2 regions of the Variovorax sp. 01T439_2 genome follow, and region 1 is predicted to be linked to the other one. Evidence: riboswitches for the same ligand, from Rfam matches in the RefSeq annotation. Region 1 holds a riboswitch; the other holds the start of a gene.
The links. Region 1 has a riboswitch for thiamine pyrophosphate ahead of thiC (phosphomethylpyrimidine synthase ThiC). Riboswitches for the same ligand answer to the same signal wherever they lie in the genome.

Region 1 (8,290 bases):
CATCTTCCTGCAGGAGGCCTTCGACACGCTCGCCAACCCCGAAAGCCCGGCGCATGCCAAGCGCGCGCAGGAACAGCTCGAGCATGCGGTGGTCGAGTACGGCAACGCCATCAAGGACATGGTGGCAGCCAACATCTTTCCGGGCGACATGCTGTGGAAGAACTTCGGCGTCACGCGCGGCGGCAAGGTGGTGTTCTACGACTACGACGAGATCGAATACATCACCGACTGCCAGTTCCGCAAGGTGCCCGCGCCGCGCAACGAGGAAGACGAGATGAGCGGCGAGGTCTGGTATTCGGTGGGTCCGAAGGACGTGTTCCCGGAAACCTTCGGCCCTTTCCTGCTCGGCAACGACGCGGTGCGCAAAGCCTTCATGGCGCACCATGCCGACCTGCTCGACGCTGCCTTCTGGCAGCACCACAAGGAACGCATCCGGGCCGGCCAGATGCTCGACGTGTTCCCGTACGAGGAGTCGCAGCGCTTTCCGCACGAGGGCCATGCGACCCATTTCTGATCGAGCCCCGGTCGGCGACGACCGCTTCCTTTTTTCTTTCCACTTTTCCGAAGGAGACCACCATGCCTGAATCCATCGTCATCGTCGGCGCCGCCCGCACCCCCATGGGGAGCTTCCAGGGCGACTTCTCTTCCCTTGCCGCGCACGACCTCGGCGGCGCCGCCATCAAGGCCGCCGTCGAGCGCGCCGGCATCGCGCCCGACAGCGTGGGCGAAGTGCTGTTCGGCAATTGCCTGATGGCCGGCCAGGGCCAGGCGCCGGCGCGCCAGGCGGCCTACAAGGGCGGCCTGCCCGACAGCGCGGGCGCGGTCACGCTCAGCAAGATGTGCGGCTCGGCCATGAAGGCCGCGATGCTCACGCACGACCTGCTGCTGGCCGGCACGCACGAGGTGATGGTGGCTGGCGGCATGGAGAGCATGACCAACGCGCCCTACCTCATGCTCAAGGGCCGCGGCGGCTACCGCATGGGCCACGACCGCATCTTCGACCACATGATGCTCGACGGCCTGGAAGACGCCTACCAGCCGGGCCGCTCGATGGGCACCTTCGGCGAGGACTGCGCCGCCAAGTACAAGTTCACGCGCGAGCAGCAAGATGCGTTTGCCATTGCCAGCGTGCAGCGCGCCAAGGCCGCCACCGAATCCGGCGCGTTCAAGGACGAGATCACGCCCATCACCGTGAAGGGCCGCGGCGGCGACACCGTCATTTCCATCGACGAAGGCCCGGGCAAGGTCAAGCTCGACAAGATCGCCACGCTCAAGCCCGCGTTCAAGAAGGAAAACGGCACCATCACCGCCGCATCGAGCTCGTCGATCAACGACGGCGCCGCCGCGCTGGTGATGATGACCGAGTCGCACGCCAAGAAGATCGGCGCCAGGCCGATCGCCCGCATCGTCGGCCATGCCACGCATGCGCAGCAGCCCGAGTGGTTCTCCACCGCGCCGGTCGGCGCCGTGGCCAAGCTGTTCAAGAAGACCGGCTGGACCGTCAAGGACGTGGACCTGTGGGAAGTGAACGAGGCTTTCGCGGTGGTGCCGATGGCGCTGATGCACGAGCTCGACGTGTCGCACGAGATCGTCAACGTGAACGGCGGCGCCTGCGCGCTGGGCCACCCGATCGGCGCCAGCGGCGCGCGCATCATGGTCACGCTGATCCATGCGCTGAAGGCGCGCGGCAAGAAGCGCGGCGTGGCCACGCTGTGCATCGGCGGGGGCGAAGGCACCGCCGTGGCACTCGAGTTGCTTTAAAAAAAACAAACGCCGCAAGCGCCCCTTGCCGGGGCGCTTCGTGGTTTTCTCTCTACGAATACTGCAGACAGACGCCAGGAGATTCTTCATGCGCCCATTCAATCAACGCACCCTGCTCGCAGCCCTGCTGGCCACCGCCTTGCTGGCGCCAGCCGCCGGCTGGGCGCAGAAGCGCGACAACGTGCTGTTCCAGGCCGCCACCGATGCGCAGCCCGCGGTGCTCAAGACGCTGGAGCAGCTGGTCAACATCGAAACCGGCACGGGCGATGCCGAGGGCATTGCGGCCGCGGGCAACTACCTCGAGGGCGAGCTCAAGAATCTTGGCTTCACCGTCACGCGCAGCAAGTCGGCCGGCCTCGTGGTGGGCGACAACATCGTCGGCAAGCTCAAGGGCCGGGGCGGCAAGAACCTGCTGCTGATGTCGCACATGGACACCGTGTACCTCAAGGGCACGCTCGCCAAGGCGCCGTTCCGCATCGAAGGCAACAAGGCCTACGGCCCCGGCATTGCCGACGACAAGGGCGGCAACGCCGTCATCCTGCACACGCTGAAGCTGCTCAAGGACTACGGCGTGCGCGACTACGGCACCATCACCGTGCTGTTCAACACCGACGAGGAAAAAGGCTCCTTCGGCTCGCGCGACCTGATCCAGGAAGAAGCCAAGCAGGCCGACTACGTGCTCTCGTTCGAACCCACGAGCGCGGGCGACGAGAAGCTCTCGCTCGGCACTTCGGGCATTGCCTACGTGCAGGTCAACATCACCGGCAAGGCCTCGCATGCGGGCGCCGCGCCCGACCTGGGCGTGAACGCGCTGGTCGAGGCGTCGGACCTCGTGCTGCGCACCATGAGCATCGACGACAAGGCCAGGCACCTGCGCTTCAACTGGACCATGTCCAAGGCCGGCAACGTGTCGAACATCATTCCGGCCAGCGCCACGCTGAACGCCGACGTGCGCTATGCGCAGAACGAGGACTTCGAGGCCGCCATGAAGACGCTCGAAGAAAAGGCGCAGCAGAAGAAGCTGCCCGAATCCGATGTCAAGGTGGTGGTCACGCGCGGCCGTCCGGCCTTCAACGCCGGCGAAGGCGGCAAGAAGCTGGTCGACAAGGCCGTGGCCTACTACAAGGAAGCCGGCGGCACGCTGGGCGTGGAAGAGCGCACCGGCGGCGGCACCGACGCGGCCTACGCAGCGCTCTCGGGCAAGCCCGTGATCGAGAGCCTGGGCCTGCCGGGCTTCGGCTACCACAGCGACAAGGCCGAGTACGTCGACATCAGCGCGATTCCAAGGCGCCTGTACATGGCGGCGCGGCTCATCATGGACCTGGGCGCCGGCAAGTAAGCAAGAAAAAAGACAGGAGACAACGCCATGCTGCTCAGTGCCGACCAGGAAGCCATCCGCGACGCGGTGCGCGATTTTTCGCAGGCCGAACTCTGGCCCAATGCCCCGAAGTGGGACCGCGAGCACAGCTTCCCGAAAGAAGCGCACCACGACTACCTCACGCTCGCGCTGGTGTTGGAAGAAATCGCGGCCGGCGACGGCGGCACCAGCACCGCCATCAGCGTGACCAACTGCCCGGTCAATGCGATCCTCATGCGCTATGGCAACGCGCAGCAGAAGAAGCAGTGGCTCGAGCCGCTGGCGCAGGGCCGGATGCTCGGCGCCTTCTGCCTCACCGAGCCGCAGGCCGGCAGCGATGCATCGAGCCTGCGCACCACGGCGCGCAAGGACGGCGATGGCTACGTGATCGACGGCGTGAAGCAGTTCATCACCAGCGGCAAGAACGGCCAGGTCGCCATCGTCATCGCGGTGACCGACAGGGGCGCGGGCAAGCGCGGCATGAGCGCCTTCATCGTGCCGACCGATGCGCCGGGCTACAGRGTGGCGCGGCTCGAGGACAAGCTGGGCCAGCACAGCAGCGACACCGCGCAGATCAATTTCGACGGCTGCCGCATCCCGGTGGAAAACCTCATCGGCGCCGAGGGCGAGGGCTACAAGATCGCGCTGGGCGCGCTCGAGGGCGGCCGCATCGGCATTGCGGCGCAGAGCGTGGGCATGGCGCGCAGCGCCTTCGACGTGGCGCTGGCCTATGCCAAGGAGCGCCAGGCCTTCGGCGGGGCGATCTTCGACCAGCAGGCCGTCGGTTTCAGGCTGGCCGAGTGCGCCACGCAGCTCGAAGCCGCGCGCCAGCTGATCTGGCACGCCGCCAGCCTGCGCGACGCCGGCCGTCCGTGCCTCAAGGAAGCCGCGATGGCCAAGCTGTTCGCGAGCGAAATGGCCGAGCGCGTCTGCAGCGCCGCGATCCAGACGCTGGGCGGCTATGGCTATGTGAACGACTTTCCGCTCGAGCGCATTTATCGCGACGTGCGGGTGTGCCAGATCTACGAAGGCACCTCGGACATCCAGAAGCTGCTGATCCAGCGCGCACTGGCCTGAACCGGGCGCTCGGAAGGCTCCTGGACGGCGCCCCGGGCTTGCCCCATCGGGCGAAGGGCCCGGAGGATGTTCCAATAGAGGCCTTCATGAGCGCCACTGTTCCCCCCACCGGACCTTGCCCCTGCGGCCGCACGGACCGCCGAGACAAGCCCATCGGCTATGCCCTGTGCTGCGGCCGCTACCTCGAGGATTTCGAGGGCACGCCCGCGCCCGACGCCGAATCGCTGATGCGCTCGCGCTATACCGCCTTCGTGCTGGAGRGCGGCCCCTACCTGCTTGCCACCTGGCATGCGTCGACGCGGCCGGCGTCGATCGAGTTCGAACCCGGCGTGAAGTGGCTGGGCCTGGACATCCGCTCGCGCTCGGTGCTGGACGCCGACCATGCCGAGGTCGAATTCGTCGCCCGCCAGCGCAGCAGCACCGGCGCCGCCACGCGCCTGCACGAGCGCAGCCGCTTCGTGCGCGAGGGCGACCGCTGGTTCTACCTCGAAGGCGATCTGCAGACCCCCGGTTGACGCACCGGGCCATGGCCCGCACAATAGTCCCCGCTCCGGGGTGCACGCATGTGGCGTGCTGAGATGGCAAAGTGCCGACCCGCGAACTTGATCCGGGTCATACCGGCGTAAGAAGAGCTGCACTCCCCGACTCCGGTCCCGCCACCCACCCACCAACGTGGCGGCCCAAAGTCCTCAGAGCGATTGCGGAGCACCCTTTCCCTCAACAAGGAGTGCCCCGCATGAATGCCCCAGACAAGTTCACCTCCCTGCTCTCGCTCACGCGCGAGCCCTTTCCCGCATCGCACAAGTGCCTGATCCCGGGCAGCCGGCCCGACCTCAACGTGCCGGTGCGCGACGTGCTGCTGACCAACGGCGAGACCGTGTCGCTCTACGACACCTCGGGCCCCTACACCGATGCCAAGGTCGAGATCGACGTGCGCCGCGGCCTGCCGGGCGTGCGCGGCGCCTGGATCGCCGAGCGCAACGACACCGAAAGCTACGAAGGCCGCTCGCACCAGGCGCTCGACGAGGGCCTGAAGCACGCGCACGACCACGATGCCCAGCGCCTGGCCGAACTGCGCGCCGGCGCCTCGGCGCTGCAGCGCACGCCGCGCCGCGCCAAGGCCGGCGCCAACGTCACGCAGATGCACTACGCGCGCCGCGGCATCGTCACGCCCGAGATGGAATACGTGGCGCTGCGCGAGAACGGCAAGCGCGAGTGGATGGCCGAATACCTCGCGAATGAGGAGCGCGCCAAGCGCGTGGCCGGCAACCCGATGGGCGCGAGCATTCCGCGCATCATCACGCCCGAGTTCGTGCGCGACGAGGTGGCGCGCGGCCGCGCCATCATCCCGGCCAACATCAACCATCCTGAAGTCGAGCCGATGGCCATCGGCCGCAACTTCAAGGTCAAGATCAACGCCAACATCGGCAACTCGGCGGTCACCTCGAGCATCGAGGAAGAAGTGGAAAAGCTCGTGTGGGCGATCCGCTGGGGCGCCGACAACGTGATGGACCTTTCCACCGGCAAGAACATCCACACGACGCGCGACTGGATCGTGCGCAACAGTCCCGTGCCCATCGGCACCGTGCCGATCTACCAGGCGCTCGAGAAAGTGGGCGGCGTGGCCGAGGACCTGACCTGGGTGCAGACCATGATCGAGGGGCCCGGCCACGTGCCGATGCACATGATCCAGGCCAACATGGACGAGCAGCTCAAGCACTGCCACGAGGCGCCGTTCTACACGCTCGGCCCGCTGACCATCGACATCGCGCCGGGCTACGACCACATCTCCAGCGCCATCGGCGCCGCGATGATCGGCTGGGCCGGCACCGCGATGCTCTGCTACGTGACGCCCAAGGAGCACCTGGGCCTGCCCGACCGCGACGACGTGAAGCAGGGGATCATTGCCTACAAGATCGCCGCGCATGCGGCCGACGTGGCCAAGGGGCACCCCGGCGCGCGCTCGCGCGACGATGCGCTCAGCAAGGCGCGCTTCGAATTCCGCTGGCAGGACCAGTTCAACCTGGGCCTGGATCCCGACACGGCGCGCGAATTCCATGACGAGACCCTGCCCAAGGATTCGAGCAAGGTGGCGCATTTCTGCTCGATGTGCGGACCGAAGTTCTGCTCGATGAAGATCACGCAGGAAGTGCGCGAGTACGCGGCGAAGAAGGGCGTGGCCGAGGCGGAAGCCATGGCCGAAGGAATGGCGCAGAAGTCCAGGGAGTTCATGGCGGGCGGCGGCGAGATCTACATCCCGATCCAGCCCGCGTCCTGAGCCCGGCCGGGGTCATTGCTACCATGGGGGATTCCCCCGAACCCCTCCGCGCAATGACCCCATTCCCCTTCGACGCCGTCCTTTTCGACTGCGACGGCGTCCTCGTCGATTCCGAACCCATCACCAACCGCGTGCTCGCCGAGATGCTCGGCGAACTCGGCTGGCACCTCACCACCGAAGAGTCGATGAACACCTTCACCGGCAAGGCCGTGAAGGACGAAACCGCGCTCATCGAATCGAAGACCGGCGTCAGAATCACCGAAGACTGGCTCAAGGCCTTCAGGGTCCGCCGCAACGAAGCGCTCGAGCGCGACCTCGTGGCCATTGCGCACGCCCCCGCGGCCATCCGCGAAGTCCATGCGCGGCTCCGGGGCCGCATCGCCTGCGCCTCGGGCGCCGACCGCCACAAGGTCGAGCTGCAACTGGCGAAGGTCGGGCTGCTCGAGTGCTTCGAGGGCCGCATCTTCAGCGGCCACGAGATGCCGCGCTCCAAGCCTTATCCCGACGTTTACTTGGCCGCTGCCGAGGCGCTGGGTGTCGATCCGAAGCGCTGCGCGGTGGTCGAGGACACCGTCACGGGCGCGATGGCCGGCGTGGCTGCGGGTGCCACGGTGTTCGGCTACAGCACCGGCGAATCGGGCCACAGCGGCCCCGAGGCGCTGCGCAGCGTCGGCGCGCTGCAGGTGTTCAGCGACATGCGGGAACTGCCCGCGCTGCTCGCTTCGCACGGCCTGCAGCCAGCCTGAAAAACGGGCTCGGGAAAACCAAGCCCCTGCCGCGAGCAAGCCCGCGACGTTTCTGCTGCAATGGCATCAAGCAAGCCAGTCCACAAGGAGCCGGATCCCATGACTTCCGAATACAAGACCGAGCAGCCCGACCGCGCCGAGATCGATGCCCTGAAGGGCCCGGCCGTGGTCGAGTTCGGCACCAACTGGTGCGGCATCTGCAAGGCCGCCCAACCTCATATCGCCGAGGCCTTTGCCAAGTACCCGGACATTCCGCGCATCAAGGTCGAGGACGGCAGCGGACGACCGCTGGGCCGCTCGTTCAACGTGCGGCTGTGGCCCACGCTGGTGTTCATGCGCGACGGCCAGCAGGTCGCGAAGCTGGTGCGTCCCGAAGACAGCCAGTCCATTGCCGACGCGCTGGCGTTGATTGCACAGCCGGGCTGAGCTTCGCAAGTGCCTTTGTTCAGGGCGCCGCTGATTCAGGGTGCGCTCCCGCCGACGGGGTACCTTGCTCCGCGAATGTCCCCCGGCCTGCGGCCTCCTCCTTGATTTCGCTGCGCAAGGCACCCCATCAGCGGGAGCGTGATCAGAGCCGTCGTTGATCGGCGGTACACCAGCAGCGTGCCCCAGTGCCCAGGGCATCGGGTGCTCCCCGCAGCGAAATTAAGGAGGAGGGGGCGTAGCCCCCGGGGGACATTCGCGGAGGGGAGTACCCGGTGGCCTGGGCACCCGCCCCGAACAAGAGCAACAGCACCCCGAACAGCGACGCCCCGAACAAAGGCGTCACAACCCCCGCAGCCGAAAGTCCCGCGGCGCATGTCCCGTCCATTGCAGGAACGCACGCGAAAAGCTCTTCTCGTTGCGAAAGCCCACGGCCAGCGCCACCTGCTTGATCGGCCGGCTGGTGCGGCGCAACTGCTCCACCGCCATCTCGTGGCGCACTTCGTTCTTCAGCGTCTGCAGTGACGTGCCTTCTTCATGCAACTGCCGATGCAGCGTGCGGCTCGACACATTGAGCAGCGTGGCCAGCGCCTCCGCCGTGGTGGCTTCGGCGGCCCGCGAACGCAGCAGCTCGCGCACGCGCTGGCC
Region 2 (7,349 bases), on a different contig from region 1:
GATGCCGCCGATGCCCACCTGCGGATAGCCGCGCAGCAGCCGCGCATAGGCCGCAAGCCGCGCCACGCCCTGCGGTGCGGTCGCCATCTTCTTGAGGGTGGTCGGATACACCGCACCCATCGCGATGTAGCTCGGGCTCACCGCATCGGCGCGCACCATCTCGGCATAGCCATGGGTGCTGACGCCGAGCCGCAGGCCCGCATCGCGGATCTGCCGCACCTGTTCGGGCGCCAGTGCGTCGAGGTCTTCCTGGCCCAGGTGCACGCCGTAGGCACCCGCGGCAATGGCGGTATGCCAGTGGTCGTTGATGAAGAGCAGCGCGCCGGTGCCGCGCACCGCGTCGACGGCCGCATGCACTTCGCGCTCGGTGGCGGCCGCGTCGTCCGACTTGAAGCGCAGCTGCACCGTGGGAACGCCGGCGCGCGCCATGCGGCCGACCCATCGCGCATCGGGCAGCACGGCGTAGAGGCCGAGCCGTTCGGGGCTGGGCGCGAAGGCGTCGCCGCGTTCGGTGGGCGGGAACGCGCGCATGCCGAAATCGGTGGGCGTCTCGGGCCACTGGTCGGCATCGAAAGCGCCGGTGCGCACGGTCTGCGCCTGCCAGGCTTGCGCCAGGCATTCGGAATCGATTTCGATGAAGCCGAGCGCCGTGCAGGCCTGCTTCGCGCCGCGGTACACCGGGTCGTCCGACGAAAAGCTGCCGGCCGAAATGGCCGCGGCCGTGATGGCGCCAAAGCGCAAGCCATGCGCCGCGACGATGGCGTGGGCAACTGCCCTGTGGTCGTTCAGTGCGGTCATGCTGTGTGATGCCAGAAAGGCGTGCCGAGCACCGGTGTGCTGGGCTGCGCGGAATCCTGCGCGGCCATGGCGCCGGCGCGGTGGGCCGCGCGGCCGGCCTGCACGGCGTCGGCAAAGGCGCCGGCCATCGACACCGGGTCCTGCGCCAGCGCCACGGCGGTGTTGAGCAGGACACCGTCGTAGCCCCATTCCATCACCTGGCAGGCATGCGAGGGCAGGCCCAGGCCCGCATCGACCAGCATCGGCACGCTGAGCCGCTCGCGCAGCAACTGCAGCGCATAGGGATTGACGGGCCCGCGGCCGGTGCCGATGGGCGCTGCCCAGGGCATCACGGCCTGGCAGCCGACGTCGACCAGCCGCTGGCACAGCACGAGGTCTTCGGTGCAATAGGGCAGCACCTGGAAGCCGTCGCGGATCAACTGCGACGCGGCATCGACGAGGTTCAGCGTGTCGGGCTGCAGCGTGTAGTCGTCGCCGATCAGTTCGAGCTTGATCCACGGCGTGTCGAACAGCTCGCGCGCCATCTGCGCGGTGGCGATCACCTCCTGCACGCTGTGGCAGCCGGCGGTGTTGGGCAGCACCGGCACCGCGAGCCGGCGCAGCAGCTCCCAGAAGCCGTTGCCGCTGTCGCTTGCGCCGGGGCTGGCGGACTGGCGGCGCAGCGAGGCCGTCAGCATGGCCGGCTTGGCGCGATTCACCGCGGCTTCGAGCAGGTCCGGCGAGGGATAGCGCGCGGTGCCCAGCAGCAGGCGGCTCTGGAAGGTCTGGCCGTAGAGAACCAGCGGATCGTTGTCCGGAATTGCAGATGCGGTCGTCATGGTGCGTGTTGTCTCCATCTCTGTGGGGTGCTTGTTCAGCCGCCGGTCACGGGGCGGATCACTTCGATGCGGTCTTCGGGCTGCAGCGCGCGCGCCGCATGGGCCGAGCGCGGCACGAACTCGCGGTTCACGGCCACCGCGAACGGCGGCACGGCGTTCAGTGCGGCCAGCGCGTCGAGCACGGTGGCGCGGTCCGGCAGCGTGTAAGGCTTGTCGTTGATCAGGACATTCATCGTCATGCTTCGGATGTCTCCAGGCCGAGCTTCTGCGCGAGCGCAGAGCGGCCGTGCACGAGCAGCTCCATGGCGGCGTCGAGCACGGCGGGCGCGATCATGAAACCGTGGCGGTACAGGCCATTGATCTGCAGCACGCGCGGCTGCGGCTGGCGGATGGCGGGCAGGTTGTCGGGCAGCGTGGGCCGGCATTGGGTCGCGATCTCGAGGATGCGGGCTTCGGCGAAGCCGCTGTGCACCGCATAGGCCGCGCTCAGCAGCTCGAGTGTGGAGCGCACGCTGGCGGGCGACATGTCGTCGGATTCGATCTCGGTCGCGCCGATCACGAACACGCTGCCGGGCTTGGGTGCGATGTAGAGCGGATAGCGCGGATGCACCAGCCGCGTGGGCCGCTGCAGCGCCACCTCGGGCGCATGCACGCGGACGACTTCGCCGCGCACGCCGCGCAGCGCGTTCCACTGCGGCTTGGCGCCGAGGCCGCGGCAGTCGATCACCCAGTCGGACTGGCCCGGCGTGCCCGGAGAAAAATCGCCGGGCGTGCGCGGCGACTGCCAATGCAGCTTCACGCCGGGGCTGGCCTGCAGCGTGGCCAGCAGCGAGGCGAGCAGTGCACGGTTGTCGAGCTGGCCTTCGCCCGGAAGGAACAAGCCCTGTGCGAAGCGCTGGCCGAGCGACGGCTCCAGCGTGGCAATGCCGGTGCCGTCGAGCGTCTCCATCGGGGCGAGCTCGGGCACCTGCGTGCCGGTGCGCGCCAGCACGCGCGCGAGCCGCGCGGCCTCGGCGGCGTCCTGCCGGTGCCACAGCACCAGCGTGCCTTCGCGCTGGAAGAACACCGGCTGCGCCAGCGGCGACAGCAGCTCGGGCCAGCGGCCCAGCGCGTACTGTCCCATGCGCACGAGCGGCACCGGCGCCACGGCCGATTCGGCCAGCGGCGCGAGCATGGCGGCCGCCACGCGCGCGGCCGCGCCTTCGGCCTCGGGACTGCCCGCCTCGAACAGATCGACCTTGCAGCCGGCCCGCGCCAGCGTGACCGCGAGCAGCCGGCCCATGAGGCCCGCGCCGAGGATGGCGGCGGATTGGAATGGGAGGTTCATGGCCTTGCTCCTTCCCCTGCCGGGGGAAGGCCGGGATGGGGGTGGGCAGAGCGCTTGATGGATGCGCCGCTTGCCAGTCGCCGATAATTTTCAGCATGACCCAAGCACTTTCCGACGCGCCGCAGGCGCCCCTGCGCTATGCACGCGTGCTCTCGATCGCCGGCTCCGACAGCGGCGGCGGTGCCGGCATCCAGGCCGACCTGAAGACCTTCGCGGCGCTCGGCTGCTACGGCATGACGGCCATCACGGCGCTCACCGCGCAGAACACGCTCGGCGTGTCGGGCATCCATGGCGTGCCGCCGGCTTTCCTCAAGGCGCAGATCCAGGCGGTGGTCGAGGACATCGGCGTGGATGCGGTCAAGCTCGGCATGCTGCATGCGCCCGAGGTGGTCGAGGTGGTGGCCTGGGCCATCGATCACTACCGGCTGCCCAACGTGGTGCTCGATCCGGTGATGGTCGCCACCAGCGGCGACCGCCTGATCGCCTCCGAAACCGTGCAGGTGCTGGTGCGCGAACTGTTCCCGCGCGCCGTGGTGGTCACGCCCAATCTCGACGAAGCGGCCTTGCTGATCGGCCATGCGATCGGCGGCATCGATGCCCTCGACGATGCGGCCAACGAACTGCTGGCGCTCGGCGCGCAGGCCGTGCTGCTCAAGGGCGGGCACTTGCCGGGCGACGAGGTGGTCGACGTGCTGCTGCAGACGGGCGGCGCTCGCAAGCGGCTGGCCTCGCAGCGCATCGCGAGCCGCAACCTGCATGGCACGGGCTGCACGCTGTCGTCCGCCATTGCCGCGCACCTGGCGCTGGGGCTTGCGTTGCCCGAGGCCGTCGAGCGCGCGCGCGCCTACATCCTCGGCGCGATGGCCGCCGGCGCGCAGGTGAAGACCGGCGCGGGACACGGCCCGCTCAACCACGGTTTTGCGCCAGTGCCGACGCACCGCCTGCCGCCGTCGGCGTAGCCTTGGGCCGGCTGGCCCAGGCCAGCAGGAAGGTCGCGGCCAGTGTCGGCAGCGCCGAGCCGAATTGCGGCGCCCACTTGGCGAGCGCGTGGTAGGCCGCGATGCCCGCAATCCAGATCAGCGCAGCGCCCAGGTCAACCCGGCGCATGCCCACCGACAAGACCGCCTGGCCCGTGCCCAGCCGCCCCAGGATCACGCCGTAGAGCGGCACGAACACCGAACTCAGCATCAGCAGGAACGGCTCGAGCGTGTGCATCGGCAGCACCAGCGCGAGCGCCGTGCACAGCGCCGCGAGCAGGAGGCCCCAGCGCCGCACGCTCCAGTGCGGCAGCAGGCTGTGGGTGGACACCGAGCCCGAATACACATCGCCATACGCGTTGTCGAGCTCGTCGATCAGTATCAGGCCCAGCGCCACCAGGCCGCCTTGCGCGAGCAGCAGCGCGGTGACCAGGCCGGTGCCCGGTTCCGCCACGCTCACCACCATCACGCCGAGCGCATAGCACCAGACGTTGGCCAGCGCATAGCCGATCCAGGTGCCGCTGAAGGCGCTGCCGAGGCCACCTGCGCTGCGCTTGCCGTGGCGCGCGTAGTCGGCCACCAGCGGCAGCCACGAGACCGGCATCGCAATCACCAAGTCGAGCGCGCCGAACATGCCCATAGTGCCATCGCCGGGGCGCGCCCAGAAGGCGTCGAGGCCCTTGGCTTGCAAGCGCGTCGCGAACTGCCAGGTCAGCCAGAGCAGAGAAAGCACCACCAGCGGCAGGCCGAAGCGGCTCACGAAGCGCCGCACCAGCTTGACCATGGAGCCGGCCAGGAGCGCCAGCAGCACTGCGCCCCAGAGCAGCGTGGTGAGGGCGCCGCCCAGCGGCCCGCCGAGCGCCAGGCCGAAGGCCTGCTGGCCGATCGCCTGCGTGCCTTCGCGCATGATGACGAGCTCGAAGGTGGTCCAGCCCACCAGCTGCACGATGTTGAGCAGCACCGGCAGCCGTGCGAACGCGCTGCCGTAGGTGGCGTGCATCAGCCCGGCGCTCGCCAGGCCGCTCTCGCAGCCGATCCGCGCGGTCCAGGCCAGCAGGCCCGCGCCGAGCAGCGAGCCCAGCACGATCGCGATGGCCGCGTCGCGCGTGCCTACTGCCGGCACCAGGTAGGCGCCGATCTGCATCACCAGCAGCCCGACGCCCAGGCTGAACCAGAGCGATGCGTGGTCGTGCCAGCCGAACACGCGCTGCGATGCGGGCAGCGGCGCGAGCGCCTCGTTGGCGGAAGAAGCTTCGTTGTCGTGTGCCATCCAGTTGCTCCAGTGCAAAAGGTTTGGCAGGTGGGCGAGGCTCCGGCGGTGGAGCCATCGCGCGAGACAACGCGACAGGCCGCCGGACCAGCTTCCCTGCGCGAGGATTACCTCAGTCAGGTTCAAAGGGACTCTCTCAGTCAGCCCCGGAACGGATCCCGGTTCGACACCCCTAGCGGTGGTGCTCCGCGCCGTGGCGCAAAGCGGAAACTATTGTACGAGCCTGTGCGCCCAGCCTCCAAACCATGGATGATGGTCCGGATATGGCAATCCGCATGCCGCCACTTCGAGGATGTGTTCCATGAGCGATTCCGCAATCGACCAGTCCCTTGCCCAGGCCTTCCAGCGCTTCACCGAGGCCAACCCGGCCAGCCGGCGCCAGTTCGAGGCGCAGGTGCGCTACATGCCCGGTGCCAACAGCCGCTCGGTGCTGTTCTATGCGCCGTTTCCGCTCACCATCGCCAAGGGCGAGGGCGCTGCGCTCTGGGATGCCGACGGCCACCGCTATGCCGACTTCATCGCCGAATACACGGCCGGCGTCTACGGCCACTCGGCACCCGAGATCCGCGATGCCGTCGTCGAGGCAATGCAGGGTGGCATCAACCTCACGGGCCACAACCTGCTCGAAGGAAGGCTCGCCAAGACCATCTGCGAGCGCTTTCCGCAGATCGAGCAATTGCGCTTCACCAACTCGGGCACCGAGGCCAACCTGATGGCGCTCACGGCCGCGCTGCACTTCACGGGGCGGCGGAAGATCGTGGTGTTTTCGGGCGGCTACCACGGCGGCGTGCTCGGGTTCGGCGCCAAGCCGCTGCCGACGACCGTGCCCTTCGACTTCCTGGTGCTGCCCTACAACGACGCCCAGGTTGCGGGCGAGCAGATCGAGAAGCACGGGCCGGAGATCGCCGCGATCCTGGTCGAGCCGATGCAGGGCGCGAGCGGCTGCATTCCGGGGCGCCTCGACTTTCTGCAAGCACTTCGCGAGGGCGCGACGAAGGTGGGCGCGCTGCTGATCTTCGACGAGGTCATGACCTCGCGCCTCGCACCGAACGGCCTCGCCAACAAGCTGGGCATCCGGTCGGACCTGACCACGCTGGGCAAGTACATCGGCGGCGGCATGTCGTTCGGCGCTTTCGGCGGGCGTGCGGACGTGATGGCGCAGTTCGATCCACGCACCGGTTCGCTCTCCCATTCGGGCACCTTCAACAACAACGTGATGACCATGGCGGCCGGACATGCGGGCCTCACGAAGCTGTTCACGCCCGAGGCGGCCGGCGCGCTGGCCGAGCGCGGCGAGGCGATGCGTGCGCGGCTCAATGCGCTGTGTGCAAAAGAGGATGTGGCCATGCAGTTCACCGGCGTCGGCTCGCTGATGAACGCACATTTCGTGCGCGGGGAAGTGCGGCGCGTGGACGACCTGGCGGCGGTCGACGGGCGGCTGCGGCAGCTGCTGTTCTTCCACCTGCTGGGCGAGGGCATCTACGCCTCGCCGCGCGGCTTCATCGTGCTGTCTCTGCCGCTGACCGATGCGGACATCGACCGATTCGCCGCCGCCATCGGCCGCTTCATCGGCGAATACCGCGCGCTGCTGCCTAGCGCGAGCTAGCCACGCCCAGCAGTTCGTGCAGCCGCGTGCTGGTGGTCGTGTACTGCAGCGGAATCGCCTTGCCCGGGAACACGATGGCGGTGGCGCCCCAGGCCGCCAGCGTGGCTTCGTGGAAGCCGCAGACGATGAGCTTCTTCTTGCCCGGATAGGTGTTGATGTCGCCCACCGCGAACACGCCGCGTTCGCGGGTTTCGTACTTCTCGGTGTCGACCGGCACCTGCTTGCGCTCCAGTTCCAGGCCCCAGTCGGCAATGGGGCCGAGGCGCGGGGAGATGCCGAGGCAGGCGATCAGCGCGTCGAGCGGCAGGTCGACGGTGGTTGCATCGGGCGTGGTGATCTGCAGTTGCCTGCCATCGAAGGCGGTGGGCTGGCCGACCTTGAACGCGAGCTTGCCTTCGGCGACCAGCGCGCGCATCGAAGCGACCAGCGCCTCGTCGGCCTGGAAGCCATCGCGCCGGTGGACCAGCGTGACCTGCCTTGCAATGGCCGTGAGCGCGATGGCGGTTTCCAGCGCCACGTCATCGCCGCCATTCACCACCACCGCCTGCCCGGC

Region 2: linked by a shared signal. The riboswitch ahead of AC1DOC_RS02780 (purine-cytosine permease family protein) and the one ahead of thiC (phosphomethylpyrimidine synthase ThiC) in region 1 are both predicted to bind thiamine pyrophosphate.

What each region holds. Positions count from the first base shown of each region.
Region 1 covers NZ_JBFTPJ010000366.1:831-9,120, reverse strand. The annotation lists gene aceK (bifunctional isocitrate dehydrogenase kinase/phosphatase) at 1-514, shown strand, start outside; gene AC1DOC_RS17780 (acetyl-CoA C-acyltransferase) at 577-1,761, shown strand; gene AC1DOC_RS17775 (glutamate carboxypeptidase) at 1,850-3,100, shown strand; gene AC1DOC_RS17770 (acyl-CoA dehydrogenase family protein) at 3,128-4,195, shown strand; gene AC1DOC_RS17765 (YchJ family protein) at 4,282-4,710, shown strand; TPP riboswitch at 4,737-4,841, shown strand; gene thiC (phosphomethylpyrimidine synthase ThiC) at 4,932-6,473, shown strand; gene AC1DOC_RS17755 (HAD family hydrolase) at 6,527-7,219, shown strand; gene AC1DOC_RS17750 (thioredoxin family protein) at 7,319-7,645, shown strand; gene AC1DOC_RS17745 (AraC family transcriptional regulator) at 7,985-8,290, opposite strand, start outside.
Region 2 covers NZ_JBFTPJ010000031.1:469-7,817, forward strand. The annotation lists gene thiE (thiamine phosphate synthase) at 1-798, opposite strand, end outside; gene AC1DOC_RS02760 (thiazole synthase) at 795-1,616, opposite strand; gene thiS (sulfur carrier protein ThiS) at 1,652-1,855, opposite strand; gene AC1DOC_RS02770 (FAD-dependent oxidoreductase) at 1,852-2,943, opposite strand; gene thiD (bifunctional hydroxymethylpyrimidine kinase/phosphomethylpyrimidine kinase) at 3,039-3,902, shown strand; gene AC1DOC_RS02780 (purine-cytosine permease family protein) at 3,850-5,190, opposite strand; TPP riboswitch at 5,267-5,374, opposite strand; gene AC1DOC_RS02785 (aspartate aminotransferase family protein) at 5,492-6,796, shown strand; gene AC1DOC_RS02790 (NAD(P)/FAD-dependent oxidoreductase) at 6,783-7,349, opposite strand, start outside.